Regions from separate parts of the Enterobacter sp. E14S genome, predicted to be linked through region 1. Evidence: predicted binding sites of a transcription regulator. Region 1 holds the regulator's gene; each other region holds the start of a gene.
What was found. Region 1 encodes PurR, which represses purine synthesis genes. Its sites were predicted from a motif close to CANGCAAACGTTTGCNTG; they were not measured.
Positions count from the first base shown of each region.

Region 2: the regulator PurR is predicted to act here: its motif matches at 1,651-1,668, upstream of purL (phosphoribosylformylglycinamidine synthase).
Region 3: the regulator PurR is predicted to act here: its motif matches at 3,986-4,003, upstream of raiA (ribosome-associated translation inhibitor RaiA).
Region 4: the regulator PurR is predicted to act here: its motif matches at 1,365-1,382, upstream of galS (HTH-type transcriptional regulator GalS).

Region 1 is NZ_JBVODQ010000001.1:171,039-176,218, forward strand. Features, by position in the region: gene punC (purine nucleoside transporter PunC) at 1-730, opposite strand, end outside; gene punR (DNA-binding transcriptional activator PunR) at 845-1,756, shown strand; gene purR (HTH-type transcriptional repressor PurR) at 1,774-2,799, opposite strand; gene cydH (cytochrome bd-I oxidase subunit CydH) at 3,097-3,186, shown strand; gene ACZ6J2_RS00885 (MFS transporter) at 3,350-4,516, shown strand; gene sodB (superoxide dismutase [Fe]) at 4,554-5,135, opposite strand.
Region 2 is NZ_JBVODQ010000002.1:26,590-31,769, reverse strand. Features, by position in the region: gene purL (phosphoribosylformylglycinamidine synthase) at 1-1,565, opposite strand, end outside; gene mltF (membrane-bound lytic murein transglycosylase MltF) at 1,833-3,383, shown strand; gene tadA (tRNA adenosine(34) deaminase TadA) at 3,271-3,810, opposite strand; gene yfhb (phosphatidylglycerophosphatase C) at 3,835-4,470, opposite strand; gene ACZ6J2_RS05395 (PTS transporter subunit EIIC) at 4,474-5,180, opposite strand, start outside.
Region 3 is NZ_JBVODQ010000007.1:199,678-204,857, reverse strand. Features, by position in the region: gene clpB (ATP-dependent chaperone ClpB) at 1-1,125, opposite strand, end outside; gene yfiH (purine nucleoside phosphorylase YfiH) at 1,255-1,986, opposite strand; gene rluD (23S rRNA pseudouridine(1911/1915/1917) synthase RluD) at 1,983-2,963, opposite strand; gene bamD (outer membrane protein assembly factor BamD) at 3,095-3,832, shown strand; gene raiA (ribosome-associated translation inhibitor RaiA) at 4,101-4,442, shown strand; Phe leader region at 4,553-4,678, shown strand; gene pheL (pheA operon leader peptide PheL) at 4,554-4,601, shown strand; gene pheA (bifunctional chorismate mutase/prephenate dehydratase) at 4,709-5,180, shown strand, end outside.
Region 4 is NZ_JBVODQ010000002.1:377,623-382,802, reverse strand. Features, by position in the region: gene galS (HTH-type transcriptional regulator GalS) at 234-1,256, opposite strand; gene yeiB (DUF418 domain-containing protein YeiB) at 1,412-2,569, opposite strand; gene folE (GTP cyclohydrolase I FolE) at 2,589-3,257, opposite strand; gene ACZ6J2_RS06945 (YbfB/YjiJ family MFS transporter) at 3,360-4,508, opposite strand; gene fghA (S-formylglutathione hydrolase) at 4,647-5,180, shown strand, end outside.

The DNA.
Region 1 (5,180 bases):
TCAGGCCGATGGCTGCCGGGCTGTAGCCCATATCGTGCAGAATGAACGGCGAGCCGGTGAGCCACGCGAAGAAGCTTGCCGAGCAGGCAGCATAGATCAGGACATTACCGCGATACGCTTTGGCGCTGAGCAGAGACGTGAAGGTAATCGGCTTCGCGTCAGCATGCGCTTCTTTTTTATGCGCGGGTTTGAGGGCGAACGCCGGCAGCATCAGTACCAGGGTAATGGCAAACAGCGTGGCGAAGATGGCCTGCCAGTCGAAATGCGCGAGGATCCAGCTGCCCAGCAGAGGGGCGAGGGCAGGCGAGAGACCCACAAGCGGCATAATGGTGGCGAAAATACGGTTTGTGCGGTTAGCCGGGTAATAGTCGGTGACCAGCGCCTGCCAGGTCACGGCCGCGGCACAGACGCCCACGGCCTGAATAAACCGCAGCACCAGCAGCCAGGTGGCATCGCGTACCCATAACATCCCCAGGCAGCCCACGGCAAAAATGGCCAGGCCCAGCAGCAGTACCGGTTTACGACCAAAGCGATCCGAGAGCGGTCCCCAGAGAAGCTGTGCGAAAGCAAAACCGGCGAGGAATAAACTCAGGCTGGCGCTGATGGCGGCAGCCGGGGTTTGCAAATCTTCCTGCATGGCGGCAAACGCCGGCAGGTACATATCGGTGGCCAAAAAGCCCAGCACGCTCAAGCCGCCGAGCCAGACTAAAAAACCGTTCCTGGGTTGCATTATTTTATTCTCCTGAGGAGGCAGGTATACATTGGCGCTGAGTGTAGGGAGTGCAAAGCCGCTTGTGAAACGCTAATATTTGGCGGGTGCATTCAAAAATTTTGCAGGCAGAAAATGTGGTCAGATTATTCTCTTGAAGTGGTCGATGCCGTTGCGCGTAACGGCAGCTTCAGCGGTGCGGCGCAGGAGCTGCACCGCGTCCCTTCGGCAATCAGCTACACGGTGCGTCAGCTTGAGGAGTGGCTGGCGGTTCCGCTGTTTGAACGGCGGCATCGTGATGTGGAATTAACGCCCGCAGGCGCGTGGTTTTTGAAGGAAGGGCGTTCTGTTATCAAAAAAATGCAGATCACCCGCGAACAGTGTCAGCAGATCGCTAACGGTTGGCGGGGACATCTTTCCATCGCGGTGGATAATATCGTTAAGCCGGAACGCACCCGGCAGATGATCGTCGATTTCTACCGTCATTTCTCTGACGTTGAGCTACGGGTCTCGCAGGAGGTGTTTAACGGCGTCTGGGATGCGCTGGCGGACGGCAGAGCAGAGATGGCGATTGGGGCTACGCAGGCGATCCCGGTCGGGGGACGTTACGCCTTTCGCGATATGGGAATGCTGAGCTGGAAATGCGTGGTGGCAAGCGACCATCCGCTGGCGGCGATGGAAGGGCCGCTGAGCGATGACACGCTGCGCAACTGGCCGTCGCTGGTGCTGGAGGATACGTCCCGTTCATTGCCCAAGCGTATCACCTGGCTTCTGGACAACCAGCGGCGGGTGGTGGCCCCTGACTGGGAATCGTCGGCGACGTGCCTCAGCGCCGGGCTGTGCGTCGCGATGGTGCCCGTTCATTTCGCGCGTCCGCGCATCGATACCGGAGAGTGGGTTGAGCTGACGCTGGAGAATCCGTTCCCGGATGCGGCCTGCTGCCTCACCTGGCAGCAAAATGACGTCTCGCCTGCGATGGCCTGGCTGCTGGATTATCTGGGAGACAGCGAAACGCTAAACCGGGAATGGTTACGGGAGCCAGCGTAGCTGGCCCCGTAAAGCGATTAACGACGGTAGTCGCGGAACGGACCGTCCGCTACGGAACGGCGTTCGATAAGACGCGGGTGAACTTCAATGGACTGCGACTCTTCGCGCTTGTTGACGATCCTGTCCATCAGCATGTTGAAGGCCGTTTCGCCCAGCGAATCTTTCGGCTGGTGAATGGTGGTCAGCGCCGGGGTGAAGAAGCGCGCGTTACGCACGTTGTCATAGCCAATCACGGAAATATCCTGCGGTACGCGCAGGCCCAGCTCGTCGGCAGCGCAGAGCGCGCCCATGGCCATGATGTCGCCTCCGCAGAACACGGCGGTCGGACGGTGCGGCTGGGAGACGATCTGCTGCATCGCGCGGTAGCCCGACTCCGGCTCAAAGTCGCCCTGCACAATCCAGTTTTCCGGCACGGTGATCAGCGCTTCTTCCATCGCTTTCATAAAACCGGCCAGACGGCCCGCGCCGGTGTTGCGCTCCAGCGGACCGGGGATCACGCCAATCTCGCGGTGGCCGCGTTCGATCAGATAACGACCGGCCATATAGCCGCCTTCAAAGGCGTTATCGATAACGGAATCGGTGAAGTCTGCGCGCGCTTCGCCCCAGTCCATCACCACCATCGGAATATGGCGATACTCTTCCAGCATCGACAGCACGGATTCCGGATACTCGGAACACATCACCAGCAGGCCATCAACGCGCTTTTGCGCCATCATCGACAGGTAGGCACGCTGTTTTTCAATGCTGTTCCACGCGTTGCCCAGAATCAGGGTATAGCCTTTCTGGAAGCAGTTCTTTTCGACCGCTTCAATGATCTCGGCAAAATAGGCCGCTTCACTGCTGGTCGCCAGCAATCCAATGGACTTGGTGTGATTAACCTTGAGGCTACGCGCAACCGCACTTGGCGAATAGTGCAGCTCTTTGATCGCTGCCCAGACGGCGTTGCGCGTCTCTTCCGCCACAAAGCGGGTTTTGTTAATTACATGTGATACGGTTGTAGTGGAAACGTTTGCGCGTTTTGCTACGTCTTTAATTGTTGCCATTAAATGTCACTCCAGACCATATCCTAAGCTCCTGAAAAACCTGAAGGTAAACGTTTGCCTTCTCTCACCCTTATCTCGCAATGTTGAATTGCGGCACGCCGGGAAAACGACACGGGACGTCAGGAGGGGGTCAATGGCCGGTACGCTAATAAATTTAGCGTGGAATTTTGTCCTATCTTGATGAAAAGGGGAAGAGGTAAAGTGGTTATCAGTATAAATCCAGGAAGATTTTTGACGTAATCTGTGCAAAAATGAGCAAGCTCACTTTTCGTGTGGGGATTAAAAGGAGAAAAATTGATGAGTTCCGATCTTAAGTTTTCGCTGTTCACCACCGTTGTTGTGCTGGCTCTGATTGTTGCGGCCGGTCTGACGGCTGCGCTGCACTGATTTACGCGGAGGGAGAGCCTTCTCCCTCCCGACTCCCCGGATTGTTACTTCTCTGGCAAAAATCTTTTGCCATTTTGTTAACTTCTCATTTTTTGTGATTGATGTCATGCTTTCCGCTTCTTTGTTCTGTGTCACCACATGACACGGCATCCGGAGTTGACGCATGAAAATCAATTTTCCCCTGCTGGCCCTGGCGATTGGCGCTTTTGGGATTGGCACCACTGAATTCTCCCCGATGGGGTTACTGCCTGTTATTGCCCGGGGCGTAGATGTCTCTATCCCTGCGGCAGGGATGTTAATCAGCGCCTACGCTATCGGCGTGATGGTAGGGGCGCCGCTAATGACGCTTCTTCTTTCGCACCGCGCGCGCCGCAATGCGCTGATTTTCCTGATGGCGATTTTCACCCTGGGCAACGTGCTTTCGGCCATTTCGCCGGACTACACCACATTGATGCTGTCGCGTATTCTGACCAGCCTTAACCACGGCGCGTTCTTTGGGCTGGGGTCGGTCGTGGCTGCCAGCGTGGTGCCAAAACACAAGCAGGCGAGCGCCGTGGCAACCATGTTTATGGGGCTGACGATTGCCAATATCGGCGGGGTGCCTGCGGCAACCTGGCTGGGAGAAGCGATCGGCTGGCGTATGTCCTTCCTGGCGACGGCCGGGCTGGGCGTGATTGCGATGGTGGCGCTGTTCTTCTCCCTGCCAAAGGGAAGCGCCGGAGAACGTCCGGAAGTGCGTAAAGAGCTGGCGGTGCTGATGCGTCCGCAGGTGCTCTCCGCACTGCTCACCACCGTGCTGGGGGCAGGGGCGATGTTTACCCTCTACACCTATATTTCACCGGTACTGCATGATATCACCCACGCAACGCCTCTCTTCGTTACCGCGATGCTGGTGCTGATTGGCGTGGGCTTCTCGATTGGCAACTATCTCGGCGGGAAATTTGCCGACCGTTCCGTGAGTGGGACGCTGAAGGGCTTCTTAACCCTGCTGATTGTCATCATGGTTGCCATTCCGTGGCTGGCGCGTAATGAGTTCGGGGCCGCGATTGCGATGGTCGTCTGGGGAGCCGCCACTTTCGCCGTGGTGCCGCCGCTGCAGATGCGCGTAATGCGTGTCGCGCACGAGGCGCCGGGACTTTCATCTTCCGTGAATATCGGTGCGTTTAACCTGGGTAATGCCCTGGGCGCCGCGGCCGGTGGGGCCGTGATTTCAGGTGGTCTGGGATACAGCTTTGTGCCGGTGATGGGGGCGATTATTGCCGCGCTCGGCCTGATGCTGGTGATGATGTCGGGGCGTAAACAGCCTGAAGCAGCCTGCGCTGCGGAATAAACAAAAACGCAGAAGGGCGAACCCTTCTGCGTGTCTCTTACGCGGCGAAGTTCTTCGCAACAAAGTCCCAGTTAACCAGTGCCCAGAAGTGCTCCAGGTAGTTCGGACGCGCGTTGCGGTAGTCAATGTAGTAAGCGTGTTCCCACACGTCCACGGTCATCAGCGGCTTAGCGCTGGTGGTCAGCGGGGTACCCGCATTAGAGGTGGATACGATAGCCAGTTTGCCATCCGCCTCTTTAACCAGCCACGTCCAGCCAGAACCGAAGTTCTTGATGGCTGCATCGGTAAATTTCGCTTTGAAATCCGCGAAGCTGCCAAATGCGGCGTTGATAGCGGTAGCCAGTTCACCGACAGGTTCACCGCCGGCATTCGGCGCCAGGCAGTGCCAGTAGAAGGTGTGGTTCCACACCTGAGCGGCGTTGTTAAAGACGCCACCCTCTGAGCTGCGGACGATCTCTTCCAGCGTTTTGCCTTCAAAATCGGTGCCCTTGATCAGATTGTTCAGGTTGGTGACGTACGTCTGGTGATGCTTGCCGTAGTGATATTCCAGGGTTTCCGCAGAAATGTGCGGTGCCAGGGCGTCTTTTGCATACGGTAGTGCAGGTAATTCGAACGACATTGCTTCTCTCCTTATTGTATTTTGTGTTGCCAATAACCACACAGA
Region 2 (5,180 bases), on a different contig from region 1:
CCGCGGCCGCCGTCGCTCACCAGCTCCGGCATGGCGTTGGACAGGCCGCCCGCGCCCACGTCGTGAATGAAGAGGATCGGGTTGGCGTCGCCCAGCTGCCAGCAGCGGTCGATCACTTCCTGGCAGCGGCGCTCCATCTCAGGGTTGTCGCGCTGCACGGAGGCAAAGTCGAGATCCGCATCAGACTGGCCGGAGGCCATAGAAGAGGCTGCACCGCCGCCCAGACCGATGTTCATCGCCGGGCCGCCCAGTACGATCAGCTTCGCGCCGACGACGATCTCGCCTTTCTGCACGTGATCGGCACGGATGTTGCCGATCCCGCCCGCCAGCATGATCGGCTTGTGGTAGCCGCGCAGCTCTTCGCCGTTGTGGCTATCCACTTTCTCTTCATAGGTACGGAAGTAACCGTTCAGCGCCGGACGACCAAATTCGTTGTTAAACGCCGCGCCGCCCAGCGGGCCTTCGGTCATGATATCCAGGGCGGTCACGATGCGCTCGGGCTTGCCGAAATCTTCTTCCCACGGCTGTTCAAAGCCCGGGATACGCAGGTTAGAGACGGAGAAACCGACCAGACCCGCTTTAGGTTTAGCGCCACGACCGGTCGCACCTTCGTCACGGATTTCACCGCCGGAGCCGGTCGCCGCACCCGGCCACGGGGAGATCGCCGTCGGGTGGTTGTGGGTTTCCACTTTCATCAGGATATGCGCGGGCTCCTGATGGAAGTCATAGCGCCCTGCTTCGCGATCGGCGAAGAAGCGGCCCACCTCGGAACCTTCCATTACCGCGGCGTTGTCTTTATAGGCAGACAGCACGTGGTCAGGGGTTTGCTCCATGGTGTTTTTGATCATCTTGAACAGCGACTTCGGCTGCTGTTCGCCGTCAATAATCCAGTCGGCGTTGAAAATCTTGTGGCGGCAGTGCTCAGAGTTAGCCTGCGCGAACATGTAAAGTTCGATGTCGTTCGGGTTACGGTTGAGCTTAACAAACGCATCCTGCAGGTAGTCGATTTCGTCTTCTGCCAGCGCCAGGCCGAGACGCAGGTTGGCGTCAATCAGCGCCTGACGGCCCTGCCCCAGCAGGTCTACGCTTTGTACCGGCGCAGGCTGATGGTGAGAGAAAAGCTTCTGCGCGTCATCGAGAGAGGCAAATACGCTCTCCATCATGCGATCGTGCAGTTCAGCCGCAACCGCCTGCCACTGCGCGTCGCTCAGGGTAGAGGCTTCCACGTAGTACGCCACGCCGCGTTCCAGACGGTTAATCTGGCTCAGGCCACAGTTGTGGGCGATATCGGTGGCTTTGGAAGACCAGGGGGAGATGGTGCCCGGACGAGGCGTAGCAAGGATCAGTTTGCCGGTTGGCGTATGGCTGTTCAGGCTTGGACCATACTTGAGCAGGCGTTCCAGCTGTACGCGCTCCTCTGCATTCAGGGGGGCATTCAGGTCAGCAAAATGGACATACTCAGCGTAAATATTGCTTACCGGAAGGTCGGCCGCCTGAAAACGTGCCAGCAGTTTAGTGATACGGAAGGCAGACAGTGCAGGCGAACCACGCAGAATTTCCATCATAAGTCTCTCGTCTTCGAAGCGCCGGGGCGCTTACAGTGTGCGCAAGGGGGGAAAACGGGCGTCATTATAGAGAATCCTGAGCGCCGACGAAACCGTTTGCGTCGAAATAAAATTTGCACAGAGATTTAACAATAGATGTGACCTGTCTCTCTAATTGGTTGCCAAGTGGCGCAAGTTTACGCAAAATGCCGCTCATTCAATGGCAAACCTTATGATTAACATGGCTACAGCAAACTGAGGCAACCGGCGTCGCAGAGAATTAACTAATTGAAAAAATTAAAGATTAATTATCTGCTCATCGGCATTGTAACGTTGCTGCTGGCAGTGGCCCTCTGGCCTTCCATCCCCTGGTTCGGCAAAGCCGAAAACCGTATCGCCGCCATTCAGGAGCGGGGGGAATTGCGCGTCAGTACCCTCAACTCGCCGCTGATTTACAGCGACGTCAACGGCAAAATCATTGGCCTGGATTATGAACTGGCACAACAGTTCGCCGATTATCTTGGCGTGAAGCTTAAAATCACCGTCCGCCAGAATATCAACCAGCTGTTTGACGACCTCGATAACGACGATGCCGATATGCTCGCCGCCGGGCTGGTGTATAACAGCGAGCGCAGCAAGAACTACCAGCCAGGCCCGACCTACTACTCCGTTTCACAGCAGCTGGTTTACCGCGTCGGGAGCCTGCGCCCGCGCTCGCTGTCCACGATTAACGATCGGCAGCTGACGATTGCGCCCGGTCACGTGGTGATTGACGATCTGCGGGAGCTTAAGGAAAAGAAATATCCCGACCTGAGCTGGACGGTGGATCCAAAACTCGGCACGACGGAGCTGCTGGAGCAGGTAAAAGATCAGAAGGTGCCCTACACCATCGCCGATTCGGTCGCGATCAGCCTGTTCCAGCGGGTGCATCCTGAAATCGCCGTGGCGCTGGACGTCACCGACGAGCAGCCCGTGACCTGGTTTAGCCAGCTTGATGACGACCAGACCTTCTCTGCCGCGATGCTTGATTTCTTCAACACCATCAATGAAGACGGTACCCTGGCGCGTCTGGAGGAAAAGTACCTCGGGCACGGCGATGACTTTGACTACGTTGACACCCGCAGCTTCCTGCGCGCGGTAGACAGCGTCCTGCCGGACCTGCAGCCGTTGTTCGAAAAATACGCCCAGGAGATTGACTGGAAACTGCTGGCTGCTATTTCGTATCAGGAATCCCACTGGGATACCCAGGCCACGTCGCCCACGGGCGTACGCGGTTTGATGATGTTAACCAAAAATACGGCGCTGAGCCTGGGCGTGAACGATCGTACCGACGCCGAACAGAGCATCAGCGGCGGCGCGCGCTACCTGCAGGATATGATGGCCAAAGTACCGGAAACGGTGCCGGAAGAAGAGCGGATCTGGTTTGCGCTGGCGGCCTACAATATGGGCTACGCGCATATGCTTGATGCACGAGCATTGACGGCAAAAACGAAAGGTAACCCGGACAGCTGGTCAGACGTTAAGCAGCGCCTGCCGCTGCTGAGCCAGAAGCCATGGTATAACAAGCTGACATACGGCTACGCGCGGGGACATGAAGCCTACGCCTACGTGGAAAATATCCGTAAATATCAGATTAGCCTGGTCGGGTATCTGCTGGAGAAAGAGAAAGAGGCGACGGAGGCCAAACAGCTGGCTCAAAGCTACCCGGTCGTGGCGCCGGACGAGCTTAATCGCCCGACGGCTTCAGTTCTGCCTTTTGCTGCTTTTTCTGCTGACGGCGCATTCGAAAGAAATCGCTTAACAGCCCCGAACACTCTGGTGCAAGCACCCCACCGATAGTCTTCACCTGGTGGTTCATACCCGGGTGACCCAGCACGTCCATCAGCGAACCGGCCGCACCGGTTTTTTCATCCCGCGCCCCAAAGACGAGAGTGCCGATCCGGCTGTGCACCATCGCGCCGGAGCACATCACGCACGGCTCCAGCGTCACATACAGCGTCGTATCAAGCAGGCGATAGTTTTGCAGCACCAGACCGCCCTGGCGAAGCGCCATGATTTCCGCGTGGGCAGTAGGATCGTGGCGGCCTATAGGACGGTTCCACCCTTCGCCAATCACCTGGTTGTTATGAACCAGCACCGCGCCCACGGGCACTTCGCCTTCGTCCCAGGCGCGTTGAGCCAGCGTCAGCGCGTGGCGCATCCAGTATTCATGATTGTGTTCAGGGTTGGACAAAGGCTGATACTCCAGTCGAAAAGCGGGCGGCATTATACACGCCAGTTTTAGAGAAGACTATTCGAGTTGCTGAAGTTCGCCTGATGGTGTGACGCGCCAGCGGTGCTGGCAAAAATAGAGCAGCGGGTTGTCCTGCTTGCTGTCGCTGTAGCCGCTGTACAGGCGCAGCGGCGTACCGATGCGTTTTTCCAGCTGGACCACTTTTTCATGTCCCAGGCAGCGCAGGGTCAGCACCCAGCCGCCGTAGCCGCGGGCAATTTGCGTGGCGATAAGATTCACGCGCGGAAGCCAGGGGGTATCAAAGTAGACCTGCTCCACCAGCGTCTGCGGGGAGCCGGTAATCAGCCAGATGTCGGCATCGTTCGCATCGAGGTAGCTGGTCAGGCGCGCCTGCACCACCGGAAAGGCGGCGACGTGGCCGCGAAACCAGTGCGCAAAATCCTTTTCGAGCTGTTTGAGCCGCGCTTCGCTGTGCCCAAAGGTACATCCCCACAGCAGCAGACTCATCGGCCATCGCGCCGCACGGCCTTTGACCAGCAGCGCGATCCCGATAACCGGTAAGAGCGGCAGCACGAGCAGCGCATTCAAAGGCTGACGCCGCAGCAGGTAACGCATAAACGTACCAAACATATCCTGCTGATGCAGCGTTCCATCCAGGTCGAAAAAGACAACGCGACGCCCGTGATTTGCCAAACCTTACTCCTCTGGGTCGTTGAAACCTAACAGCCAGGTAAACAGGAACCCGGCGATCACCGCTACTAAATAGCCTAACAGATAGAGCATCACTTTTCCGGTCACGATGGTTAATGCCAGCGGTAAACCGGAAAGCCCAAAGGTGATAACGGTAGCGACTTTCCAGTAGCTGATCAGCGCCCCGCCTACCGCGCCGCCCAGACAGGCGGCGAGGAACGGTTTACCCAGCGGCAGCGTAACGCCGAAAATCAGCGGCTCGCCGATGCCGAGCAGTCCGACCGGGAGCGCGCCTTTAATCATTTTTTTCAGACGCGCGTTGCGGGTTTTCATCAGTACGGCAATCGCCGCGCCGACCTGCCCCACCCCCGCCATCGACAGGATAGGCAGCAGCGCGTTATAGCCGTGCGCCTGCACCAGCTCGACGTGGATCGGCACCAGCCCCTGATGCAGGCCAGTCAGCACCAGCGGCAGGAAAGTACCTGACAGCACAGCGCCAACCAGCAGCCCGCCTCGGTCGATAGCCAGAGACGCACCGTGAGCGATGGCTTCAGAGATCCATCCGCCTAGCGGCTGGAGGGCCACAATCGCTACGCTACCGGTAATCAGCGTGGTCAACAGCGGGTTGAGAATCAGCTCGATCGAGCCAGGCAGAACCGCGCGCAGCCTTTTCTCGATCCAGCACATCAGGATGACCACCAGCAGCACGGCGA
Region 3 (5,180 bases), on a different contig from region 1:
CGTCGCCGCCGCAACGATAGCCGGGTCTGTGATCTGCACGTGGTGGTGCAGTTCATAGCGCTCTTTCAGACCACGCAGGATCGCGATGGTATCTTCAACGCTTGGCTCAGCAACAAACACTTTCTGGAAACGACGTTCCAGCGCAGCATCTTTTTCAATGTACTGACGATACTCGTCAAGCGTGGTGGCACCGACGCAGTGAAGTTCACCGCGCGCCAGCGCGGGTTTCAGCATGTTCCCGGCATCCATCGCGCCGTCCGCTTTACCCGCACCGACCATAGTGTGCAGTTCGTCGATAAACAGGATAACGTTCCCTTCCTGCTTCGCCAGGTCGTTAAGCACGCCTTTCAGACGCTCTTCGAACTCACCGCGGTATTTCGCACCAGCCACCAGCGCGCCCATATCCAGCGCCAGTACGCGGCGACCTTTCAGGCCTTCCGGCACTTCGCCGTTAACGATACGCTGCGCCAGCCCTTCAACAATGGCGGTTTTACCGACACCCGGTTCACCAATCAGCACCGGGTTGTTCTTGGTACGACGTTGCAGTACCTGAATCGTACGGCGGATTTCTTCGTCACGGCCGATAACCGGATCAAGTTTGCCCTGTTCAGCACGCTCGGTCAGATCGACCGTAAATTTCTTCAAAGCCTGACGTTGGTCTTCGGCTCCCTGATCGTTCACGCTTTCACCTCCGCGCATTTTCTCAATCGCCTGAGTCACATTGGCGGTGGTCGCACCGGCAGATTTCAGCAGGTCGGTCAAGGTACCGCGTGATTCAAGCGCCGCCAGAACAAACAGCTCTGACGAAATAAAGTTGTCCCCACGTTTTTGCGCCAGCTTGTCGCAAAGGTTAAGCACGCGCACCAAATCCTGAGACGGCTGAACGTCGCCGCCGGTACCTTCTACCTGCGGTAAACGGCTCAGCGCCTGATCGATAGCGGTGCGTAACTGGCCAGCATTAATGCCAGCGGACGTTAATAAAGGACGTACCGATCCCCCTTCCTGATTCAGCAAGGCGCTCATTAAATGAAGAGGTTCGATAAACTGGTTGTCGTGCCCCAGTGCGAGGGACTGGGCATCGGCGAGAGCAAGCTGGAATTTATTAGTAAGACGATCCAGACGCATAACTCCTCCCATAACAGGTCAAATTTGCTACTGGAGATTAAATGAGGTCATCCCTCAATTATTCAAGGTTAATGACCTGAATTATGTGAAAAGAAAACGGCACGTACCGGATCGTCTTGATTCTTTAGGTTATATCAGCCAAATGAAACTTGCCATACGCCCCGTGGTCTTGTCGCGACGATAGGAGAAAAAATCACCCTTTTCGGTGAATGTGCAGCGATCGCCGCCGAAGATCTGCGTCACGCCAACGTTATTCAGACGCTGACGGGCGAGCTGGTAAATATCGGCCAGATATTTATCCCCCGAAGGCAGGAAGGCTTCAACCGCTTGCGGATCTTTTTCCATAAAGGCTTCGCGAACCTCTGGCCCCACTTCGAAAGCGCGAGGACCAATGGCCGGGCCAAGCCAGGCCATAATATTGGCTGGCTCATCGTTAAAGCAGGCGACTGTTTCTTCGAGCACGCCTTCACACAGACCACGCCATCCCGCGTGTGCTGCTGCCACCTCGGTACCTGCACGGTTACAGAACAGAACCGGCAGACAATCGGCGGTCATCACGGCACAAACGGTTCCCGGAGTATTACTGTAAGAGGCATCAGCGCGTTTAGAAGCATAGGGTTCCCCCGTCAACTTCAGTACCGCGTTACCATGAACCTGTTCCAGCCAGACCGGTTTCGACGGCAAGTTCCCCGCAGCAAACAGACGTCGGCGGTTCTCTTCAACATGTTCCAGGTTGTCGCCACAGTGCGCACCGAGGTTCAAAGACTCCCACGCGCCCTGGCTAACACCGCCAATACGGGTTGAACTGCAGGCGGCCACGCCTGCAGGCAATGGCCACTCCGGGACAATCAGTTTGGTCATAACCAGTCCACTTGATCCTTATGTTCTTCGAAATCAGCACGCATGGCGTCAATAAGGTCCACCATATCCTGCGGGATAGGCGCATGCCATTCCATCTGAATACCGGTGATAGGGTGGTAAAGACGCAGCATAGTCGCGTGCAGCGCCTGGCGATCGAATTTACGCAATACGCTGATGAACTCATCCGATGCGCCTTTAGGTGGACGCGGACGACCACCGTATACCTGATCCCCGACCAGCGGATGGGTAATGTGGGCCATATGCACGCGGATCTGGTGAGTACGTCCGGTTTCCAGACGCAGACGCAGGCGCGTATGAATACGGAAGTGCTCCATAATGCGATAGTGCGTCACCGCCGGTTTACCCATCGGATGCACCGACATATGGGTACGTTTGGTTGGGTGACGGCTGATTGGCTCTTCCACCGTTCCGCCAGAGGTCATATGCCCAATGGCTACCGCTTCATACTCGCGGGTGATTTCGCGCAGCTGCAGCGATTCCACCAGACGGGTTTGAGCAGGAACGGTCTTCGCTACCACCATCAAACCGGTGGTGTCTTTATCCAGACGGTGCACGATGCCCGCGCGCGGGACATCCGCGATCGGCGGATAATAATGGAGAAGTGCGTTAAGTACCGTACCGTCAGGGTTCCCCGCGCCCGGATGAACAACCAGGTCGCGCGGCTTGTTGATCACCAGAATGTCATCATCTTCATAGACAATGTCCAGTGGGATATCCTGCGGCTCGAAGCGGATTTCCTCTTCGATTTCAGCATTGATGGCGACAGCTTCCCCACCTAACACTTTCTCTTTTGGTTTGTCCCAGATCTTGCCGTTTACCAGCACGCGCTGGTCAAGGATCCATTCTTTTATGCGTGAACGCGAATAATCAGGGAACAATTCGGCCAAAGCCTGATCTAAGCGTTGACCGAGCTGATTTTCGGAGACTGTTGCGGTGAGTTCTACTCGTTGTGCCATAAACTGCTTCTTCGTTTAACGTTGGGTTTTACGGCTTTGCCGTTTAATATAGTGTGCTATTGTAGCTGGTCTTAATCGGGAGCAGGAACAGAGTTTCTCCCGGACAAACATTTGAGGAAAGTCAAAACGTCATGACGCGCATGAAATATCTGGTGGCAGCGGCCACGTTGAGCCTGGCTTTGGTGGGCTGCTCCGGTTCAAATGAACAGGTCCCTGACAATCCGCCGAATGAAATCTATGCGACTGCACAACAAAAGTTGCAGGACGGTAACTGGAAACAGGCGATAACGCAACTGGAAGCGTTGGATAATCGCTATCCATTTGGTCCATATTCGCAGCAGGTACAGTTAGATCTCATCTACGCATACTATAAAAATGCCGATCTGCCGCTGGCTCAGGCAACCATCGATCGTTTCATGCGTCTGAACCCGACTCATCCTAACATCGACTATGTGATGTACATGCGCGGCCTCACCAACATGGCGCTGGACGACAGTGCGCTGCAGGGCTTCTTCGGCGTGGATCGTTCTGACCGTGACCCGCAGCATGCGCGTGATGCCTTCAATGACTTCTCCAAGCTGGTGCGCGGCTATCCGAACAGTCAGTACGTGACTGACGCCACCAAACGTCTGGTGTTCCTGAAAGATCGTCTGGCGAAATATGAATACTCCGTAGCGGAATACTATACCCGTCGTGGCGCATGGGTTGCCGTGGTTAACCGCGTAGAAGGTATGCTGCGTGATTATCCGGATACTCAGGCAACGCGCGACGGCCTGAAGCTGATGGAAAATGCTTATCGTCAGATGCAGATGACCGCTCAGGCTGAAAAAGTGGCGAAAATCATCGCCGCGAACAGCAGCAACACCTGATATTGCCTCAATGCAAAACGGCAGCCCGAAGGCTGCCGTTTTTTTATTCATTTTAGCGCGTCGCTGAAGCGCTTAAGCCTCAACACATCCAGTCAACTATGGCCCCAATTTTTACCTTCGACAAGGTAAATCTCACCTCTTCCTGCCCTGCTTCACAAAAAAGATTCCCTGACAAAAACCGACAAAATAACGTGATCTAAATCACACATTTTGACATTAGGTCGGGTATGCTGGAATCACCAAGACGGAAAGACAAGAGGTAAAATTTATGACAATGAACATTACCAGTAAACAAATGGAAATTACTCCGGCAATCCGCCAGCACGTCGCAGACCGTCTCGCCAAACTGGATAAATGGCAAACTCATTTGATTAATCCACATATCATCCTGTCCAAGGAGCCGCAGGGTTTCATCGCTGACGCAACTATCAATACTCCAAACGGCCATCTGGTCGCCAGCGCAAAACACGAGGATATGTACACCGCTATTAACGATTTGATCAACAAGCTGGAACGGCAGCTCAATAAAGTGCAACACAAAGGTGAAGCCCGTCGCGCCGCAACATCGGTGAAAGACGCCAGCTTCGCGGAAGAAGTTGAAGAAGAGTAATCCTTTAAATTGAGTGTACCGCCAACGCGCCTTCGGGCGCGTTTTTTGTTTTTTATTGACAGGGTGAAAACAGTACGGGTACTTTAACGGTATCAATCACAGGATGACTTTATGAAACTTACGCCGTTCTTCTTCGCATTCTTTTTTACCTTCCCCTGACTGGGAGGCGTTTCGTCGTGTGATAAAGAATGCGAAGACGAACAACAAGGCCTCCCACATCGGGGGGCCTTTTTTATTGATAACGATAAAATGAGACCGACAACACTATGACACCGGAAAACCCGTTACTGGATCTGCGAGTAAAAATCAGCGCGCTGGATGAGAAACTGCTGGCGCTGCTGGCCGAACGCCGCGCGCTTGCCGTTGAAGTGGGCAAAGCCAAGCTGGACTCCCATCGCCCGGTACGAGATATCGACCGCGAGCGCGATCTGCTGGAACGTCTCATTCAGCTCGGCAAAGCGCATCACCTCGATGCCCACTACATTACCCGGTTGTTCCAGCTCATCATCGAAGACTCCGTTCTCACCCAGCAAGCGCTGCTCCAGCAGCATCTGAACAAAACCAATCCACACTCTGCGCGTATCGCCTTCCTCGGTCCGAAGGGGTCTTATTCTCATCTGGCCGCACGTCAGTATGCCGCACGCCATTTCGAAGAATTTATTGAGAGCGGCTGTGCCAAGTTTGCCGACATTTTTAATCAGGTTGAGACCGGCCAGGCGGATTACGCCGTCGTACCGA
Region 4 (5,180 bases), on a different contig from region 1:
AATAAAACGTTACTGACAGCCGAAGTTCACTTATAAAATTTCTATCTTCCGTGTTCGGTAACGCTCCAGAAATGCGTTTTATTCGTTGTTTGCGGCACGTTGGCTATAGTGAAAGTGAATAATCACCGTTACATAGCGTTTCAGCCCCTAAAACGCTGACATCATAGTCAGCGCCTTGTTAAGATACTGTGAATTTACTCACAGATTGAAAACGGTTACATCACCTCACGTAATCAGTTAGTGATCGGAACCACAATTTGCCGTGCCGCGACGGAATGCCGACGCACTAAAGTCGGCATGAAACAGTGCGTTGCGCCCGGATCCAGCAGCCCTGCAGCCCCCTGTAACGCCAGCTCAGTCGCCAGTTTCGCCATAGAAGCAATGGGGTAACGCACCGTTGTCAGCTGCGGGTCGGTGTAACGGGCAATCGGAATATCATCAAAACCAATGAGTGATAAATGCTGTGGCACCGCAATGCCGTTATCCTTCAGCGCCGTCAGGGCGCCTGCCGCCATGCTGTCGTTATAGGCAAACACCGCAGTAAGCTGCAGGTTGCGGCCCAGCAGCTCCACCATCGCCGCCTCACCGCCCTGCATGTCCGGCGTACCGGTGCCTGTCCAGCTTTCTGACGGCGTAATGCCGTGCTCTTTCAGGGCGTTTTGCCACCCCTCGCGCCGCAGGTCGTCATCTTCAATATGATGGCTGGAGGCCAGATAGCCGATCCGCTGATGCCCGTTGTTGATGAGCATTTTCGTCGCCATCATGGCGCCGCTGACGTTATCCAGCCCGACGCAGCGATGGGCATAGCCGGGGACGATGCGGTTGATCAGCACCATGCCCGGGATCTGATCCATAAAGCCGGTTAGCTCTTCATCGCTCAAGGCTTTTGAATGGACAATCAAGGCGTTACAGCGCTGGCGGATCAGCACTTCGATGGCATGGCGCTCCTTTTCCGCCTCATGATAGCTATTGCCGATCAGGACATATTTCTGATGCTGCTGGGCGACCACGTCGACCGCTTTGACCAGCGCGCCGAAAAAGGCATCCGATACATCCATCACCACCACGCCGATGGTGTCGCTGACCTGCGTCGCAAGCGCCTGGGCATTGGCATTTGGCCGGTACCCGAGCTGGGTCACGGCTTTCATTACGGTTTCACGGGTTTCAGGGCTGACCAGCGCGCTATTGTTCAGCACGCGTGAGACGGTAGCCACAGAAACGCCCGCCTGACGGGCGACGTCACGAATGGTGATCATATTCACCATCCTTCAAAGGATTGCAGCAACTCACAGACACCCCCTGTGTTTAGCAAGGTGGCTATTTTGGCAGCGAGAGAAAGGGGACTACGTGAAGAAGCTCACACTCATGAAAACGCTTACATCCGTTTTGTTAATGATTGTGATCCAGATCGTTATCTGGATGTGTTCCTCAATGATACCCCTGAAGCATGTGCGGTTAACTGACGCCACACCCACTCCAGCGGTCCCTGGCGGAAATAGCGTAGCCAGAGAACAGAAAACGCCAGGTTAATCACCCAGACCGGAATAACAAACGCCAGCAGCGTGAGGCGGTCGAATTTCATAAACAGGCCAAAGCGATAGAAAAGCGCGGTGCATATCAGCGTTTGTAGCAGGTAATTGCTCAACGCCATGCGGCCCACGCAGGCGATAGCGCTGACGATCCACAGGCGGGAAAGCGTTGGCCAGTAGCCATAGATCAGCGCCGCGTAGCCGATGGTCTGGAACGGCGCGCTCAGTTCGCGCGGCACCTGGAGCAGGAACGCGCACCAGCGGTAATCCCAGTGGATATGCCACTGCGTGATTATCGCCGGGAGGTTAATCAGCACGCCGATCAGCACCAGCCCGACACCCGTTCGCCGATAGTGACGCAGGCTGAACTCCCCTTTCAGCCAGCCGGTGCGCATCAGTGACGCGCCCATCAGCATCATGCCCGCCAGCTGCCAGCCGTATTGCGCGCCCAGCGCAAGGAGGTTATCCCCCAGCATATCCGCGCGGTTGCTTATCGCTTCCGTACCGCCCTTCAGCTTCCAGTACTGTTCGTACTGCAGGTTAGCGGCATCCGGTATCCAGGAACGGTTCGTCGCCTCGCCGGAGATCATCCCCAGCAGCAGCAATACAGCAAGCCCCATGACATAGAGCATCACGCCGGTGTTAAACAGGCTTTTTACGCTGTGCGCATCGCGAATCAGACGCCAGCAGATGAGCCCGACTAACCCATACGCGAGAAGAATATCGCCGTCCCAGAAGAACAGGCCGTGGATAAAGCCGAGGAGAACCAGCAGCGTCAGGCGCGACTGGATCCAGCGCGTACCGCGTTTGAGGAGGAGTTGCAGACCTGCACCAAACAGCAGGGCAAACAGCGTGAGGAATTTAACCTGTGCGAAGAGATCGAGGACAGCCCAGGTCCAGGCATCACTGCGCGTGATGTCGCCATACCAGGCAGGATTGAGATAAGCCGCCTTCGGCAGGCCGAAGGCGCTGATATTAAGCAGCAGGATACCGAGAATGGCGACGCCGCGAACAAAATCGAGCGTGACGTTTCGCTCCATGGTTCCTGCCCTGTAAGACTTAGTTGTGGTGACGTACGGCGCGCAGGAACTCCTGGCGGGTATTCTGGCTCGATTTAAACAGGCCGCCCAGCGACGTGGTGGTCGTTGCACTGGTCGCATCACGCACGCCGCGCGCCTTCACGCAGTAGTGAACCGCGTCGATAGAGACGGCCACGTTATTGGTGCCCAGCAGCGTTTGCAGCGCGGTCAGGATCTGCTGAGTCAGACGCTCCTGCACCTGCGGACGCTGAGCAAAGAACTGCACGATGCGGTTGATTTTCGACAGGCCAATCACCGTATCTTTTGGGATATACGCCACGGTCGCTTTACCGTCGATGGTCACGAAGTGGTGTTCGCAGGTGCTGGTCAGCGTGATATCGCGTACCGTCACCATCTCGTCCACTTTCATCTTGTTTTCAATGACGGTGATTTTCGGGAAATTGGCGTAATCCAGCCCGGAGAAAATTTCGTCGACGTACATTTTCGCGATGCGGTGCGGCGTCTCCATCAGACTGTCGTCACTCAGATCGAGATTCAGCAGCTCCATGATCTCGGTCATATGACCGGCAATCAGACGCTTGCGGGTTTCATTGTCCAAATCCTGGACGGGCGGGCGCAGTGGCGTTTCAAGACCGCGCGCAACCAGGGCTTCGTGGACCAGGGCAGCTTCTTTACTGAGTGATGACATTTTGTTCTCCTGCAGGTGTGGCGTCTTTTGCCCTCGTTGTGGCAAAAGTATGCGCTCATTGTGCGTGAGGCGGCGCACATAATCCAGTATTCACGACGATAATTATTGCAATTGCTGTTGCCTTTCAGCGTGACGATTCCAGACCAGCGCTCCGCCGACGAACAGCGCAACGCCCGCCAGCCCCAGCGCGGGCTCCAGCCGGTGGGTAAGCCAGGTTGATAACGCCGAGGTGACCGGGCCAATCAATTGACCAATCGCATACCCGGTGGTGAGCAGGCCTGCCATATAGCGCGTATGGTTTGGCGCCAGTTCGCGGCCGTATAAAAGAGAGAGCTGTACGGCACACAAAAAACCGCCGCCCACCAGCAGCCCGCCCGTCAGCAAACCGCCAATCCCCGGCAGCAGCCAGGCCGCCAGCACGCCAGCCCCCTGTAACCACAGCACGATAGCCAGCCTGCGGTTAGCCGTTGAGGTGTGGCGTAAAAGAATACTGAGCGCAATGCCCACCACGGCGGCGATACCAAAAATCGGCCAGACAAACTGGGCAAACAGGCTGCCGGGAAAACGCACCGCAGCCATTTGCGACAGGAATGTCGCCGGGAGGATATAGCCAAACCCGGCCAGGCTGTAGCTCCAGACCAGGCGCTTTAAATCCGCCGTCAGCACCAGCGGCTCCGGCGCGGAGCCGGGGCGATGGAGCTGCCCGGATCGCGGCAGGTAGCGCGCCACCAGCGCAATCAGCACCAGCGCCAGCACGCCGTAGATTTGCCATGCCGCCCCGGCCGAAAGGGATTTCGCCTGGATATAGACGGCGAGCAGCCCGCTCAGGGCAATGCCCGCCCCCGGTCCGGCAAACACGGCGGCGCTCAGGCCAGGTTTACCCAGCTGCCCCAGCCGCTCGTTGGTCCAGGCGGCAATGAGTACCATCGACCAGCCGCTCATGCAGCCAATCACGAAGCGCAGCAGGCCGTGCACGACGGCGTTATCCGCCGCCGCGGAGAGCAGCGTCAGCGCAACCGCGCCGGTGATGCCAAGCCAGAGACGCGTTTCCACAAAGCGGTGCGCGCGCATGGCATCCCATGCGCCCACCAGATAGCCCAGATAATTCATCGCCGCCACCAGACCCGCGCTGGTCAGCGTAAGCTGCCCGGCATCAATCATGAGCGGCACCTGAGGCGTAAAGGCAAAGCGCCCTATTCCCATCGCCACCACCAGAACGACAAATCCACTGAGCGCAATACGCAGCGCCATGACCGCTCCAATTGTTAAAGAAAAGTAAATTTATGATGCAGCATCTCGCCGTCTGGCGAAAGTGAAAGTTACTCACAGGTCAATGAAAAGGCTGTATTATGGTTTTTATGAATACGCATTCTCATTAAGGAGCCCTGCATGGAACTGCTCGAAGAGCACCGTTGTTTTGAAGGTCGACAGCAGCGCTGGCGGCATGACTCCACCGTCCTGAACTGTGCGATGACGTTCAGCATTTTCCTGCCGCCGACGGAAAATCCGCCGGTTCTGTTCTGGCTTTCGGGCCTGACCTGCAACGACGAAAACTTCACCACCAAAGCGGGCGCACAGCGACTTGCCGCCGAGCTGGGTATTGCGCTGGTGATGCCTGATACCAGCCCGCGTGGCGATGATGTGGCCGACGATGAAGGTTACGACCTGGGCAAAGGAGCCGGGTTTTATCTCAATGCAACCGAGCAGCCCTGGGCGCGCCACTACCGCATGTATGATTACATACGCGACGAGCTGCCCGCGCTGATTCAGTCCGGGTTTGCGGTAAGCGATCGCTGCGCCATCAGCGGACACTCCATGGGCGGTCACGGGGCGCTGATCATGGCGTTAAAAAATCCGGGAAAATACGTCAGCGTGTCGGCATTTGCGCCAATTGTGAACCCAACGCAGGTGCCGTGGGGGCAG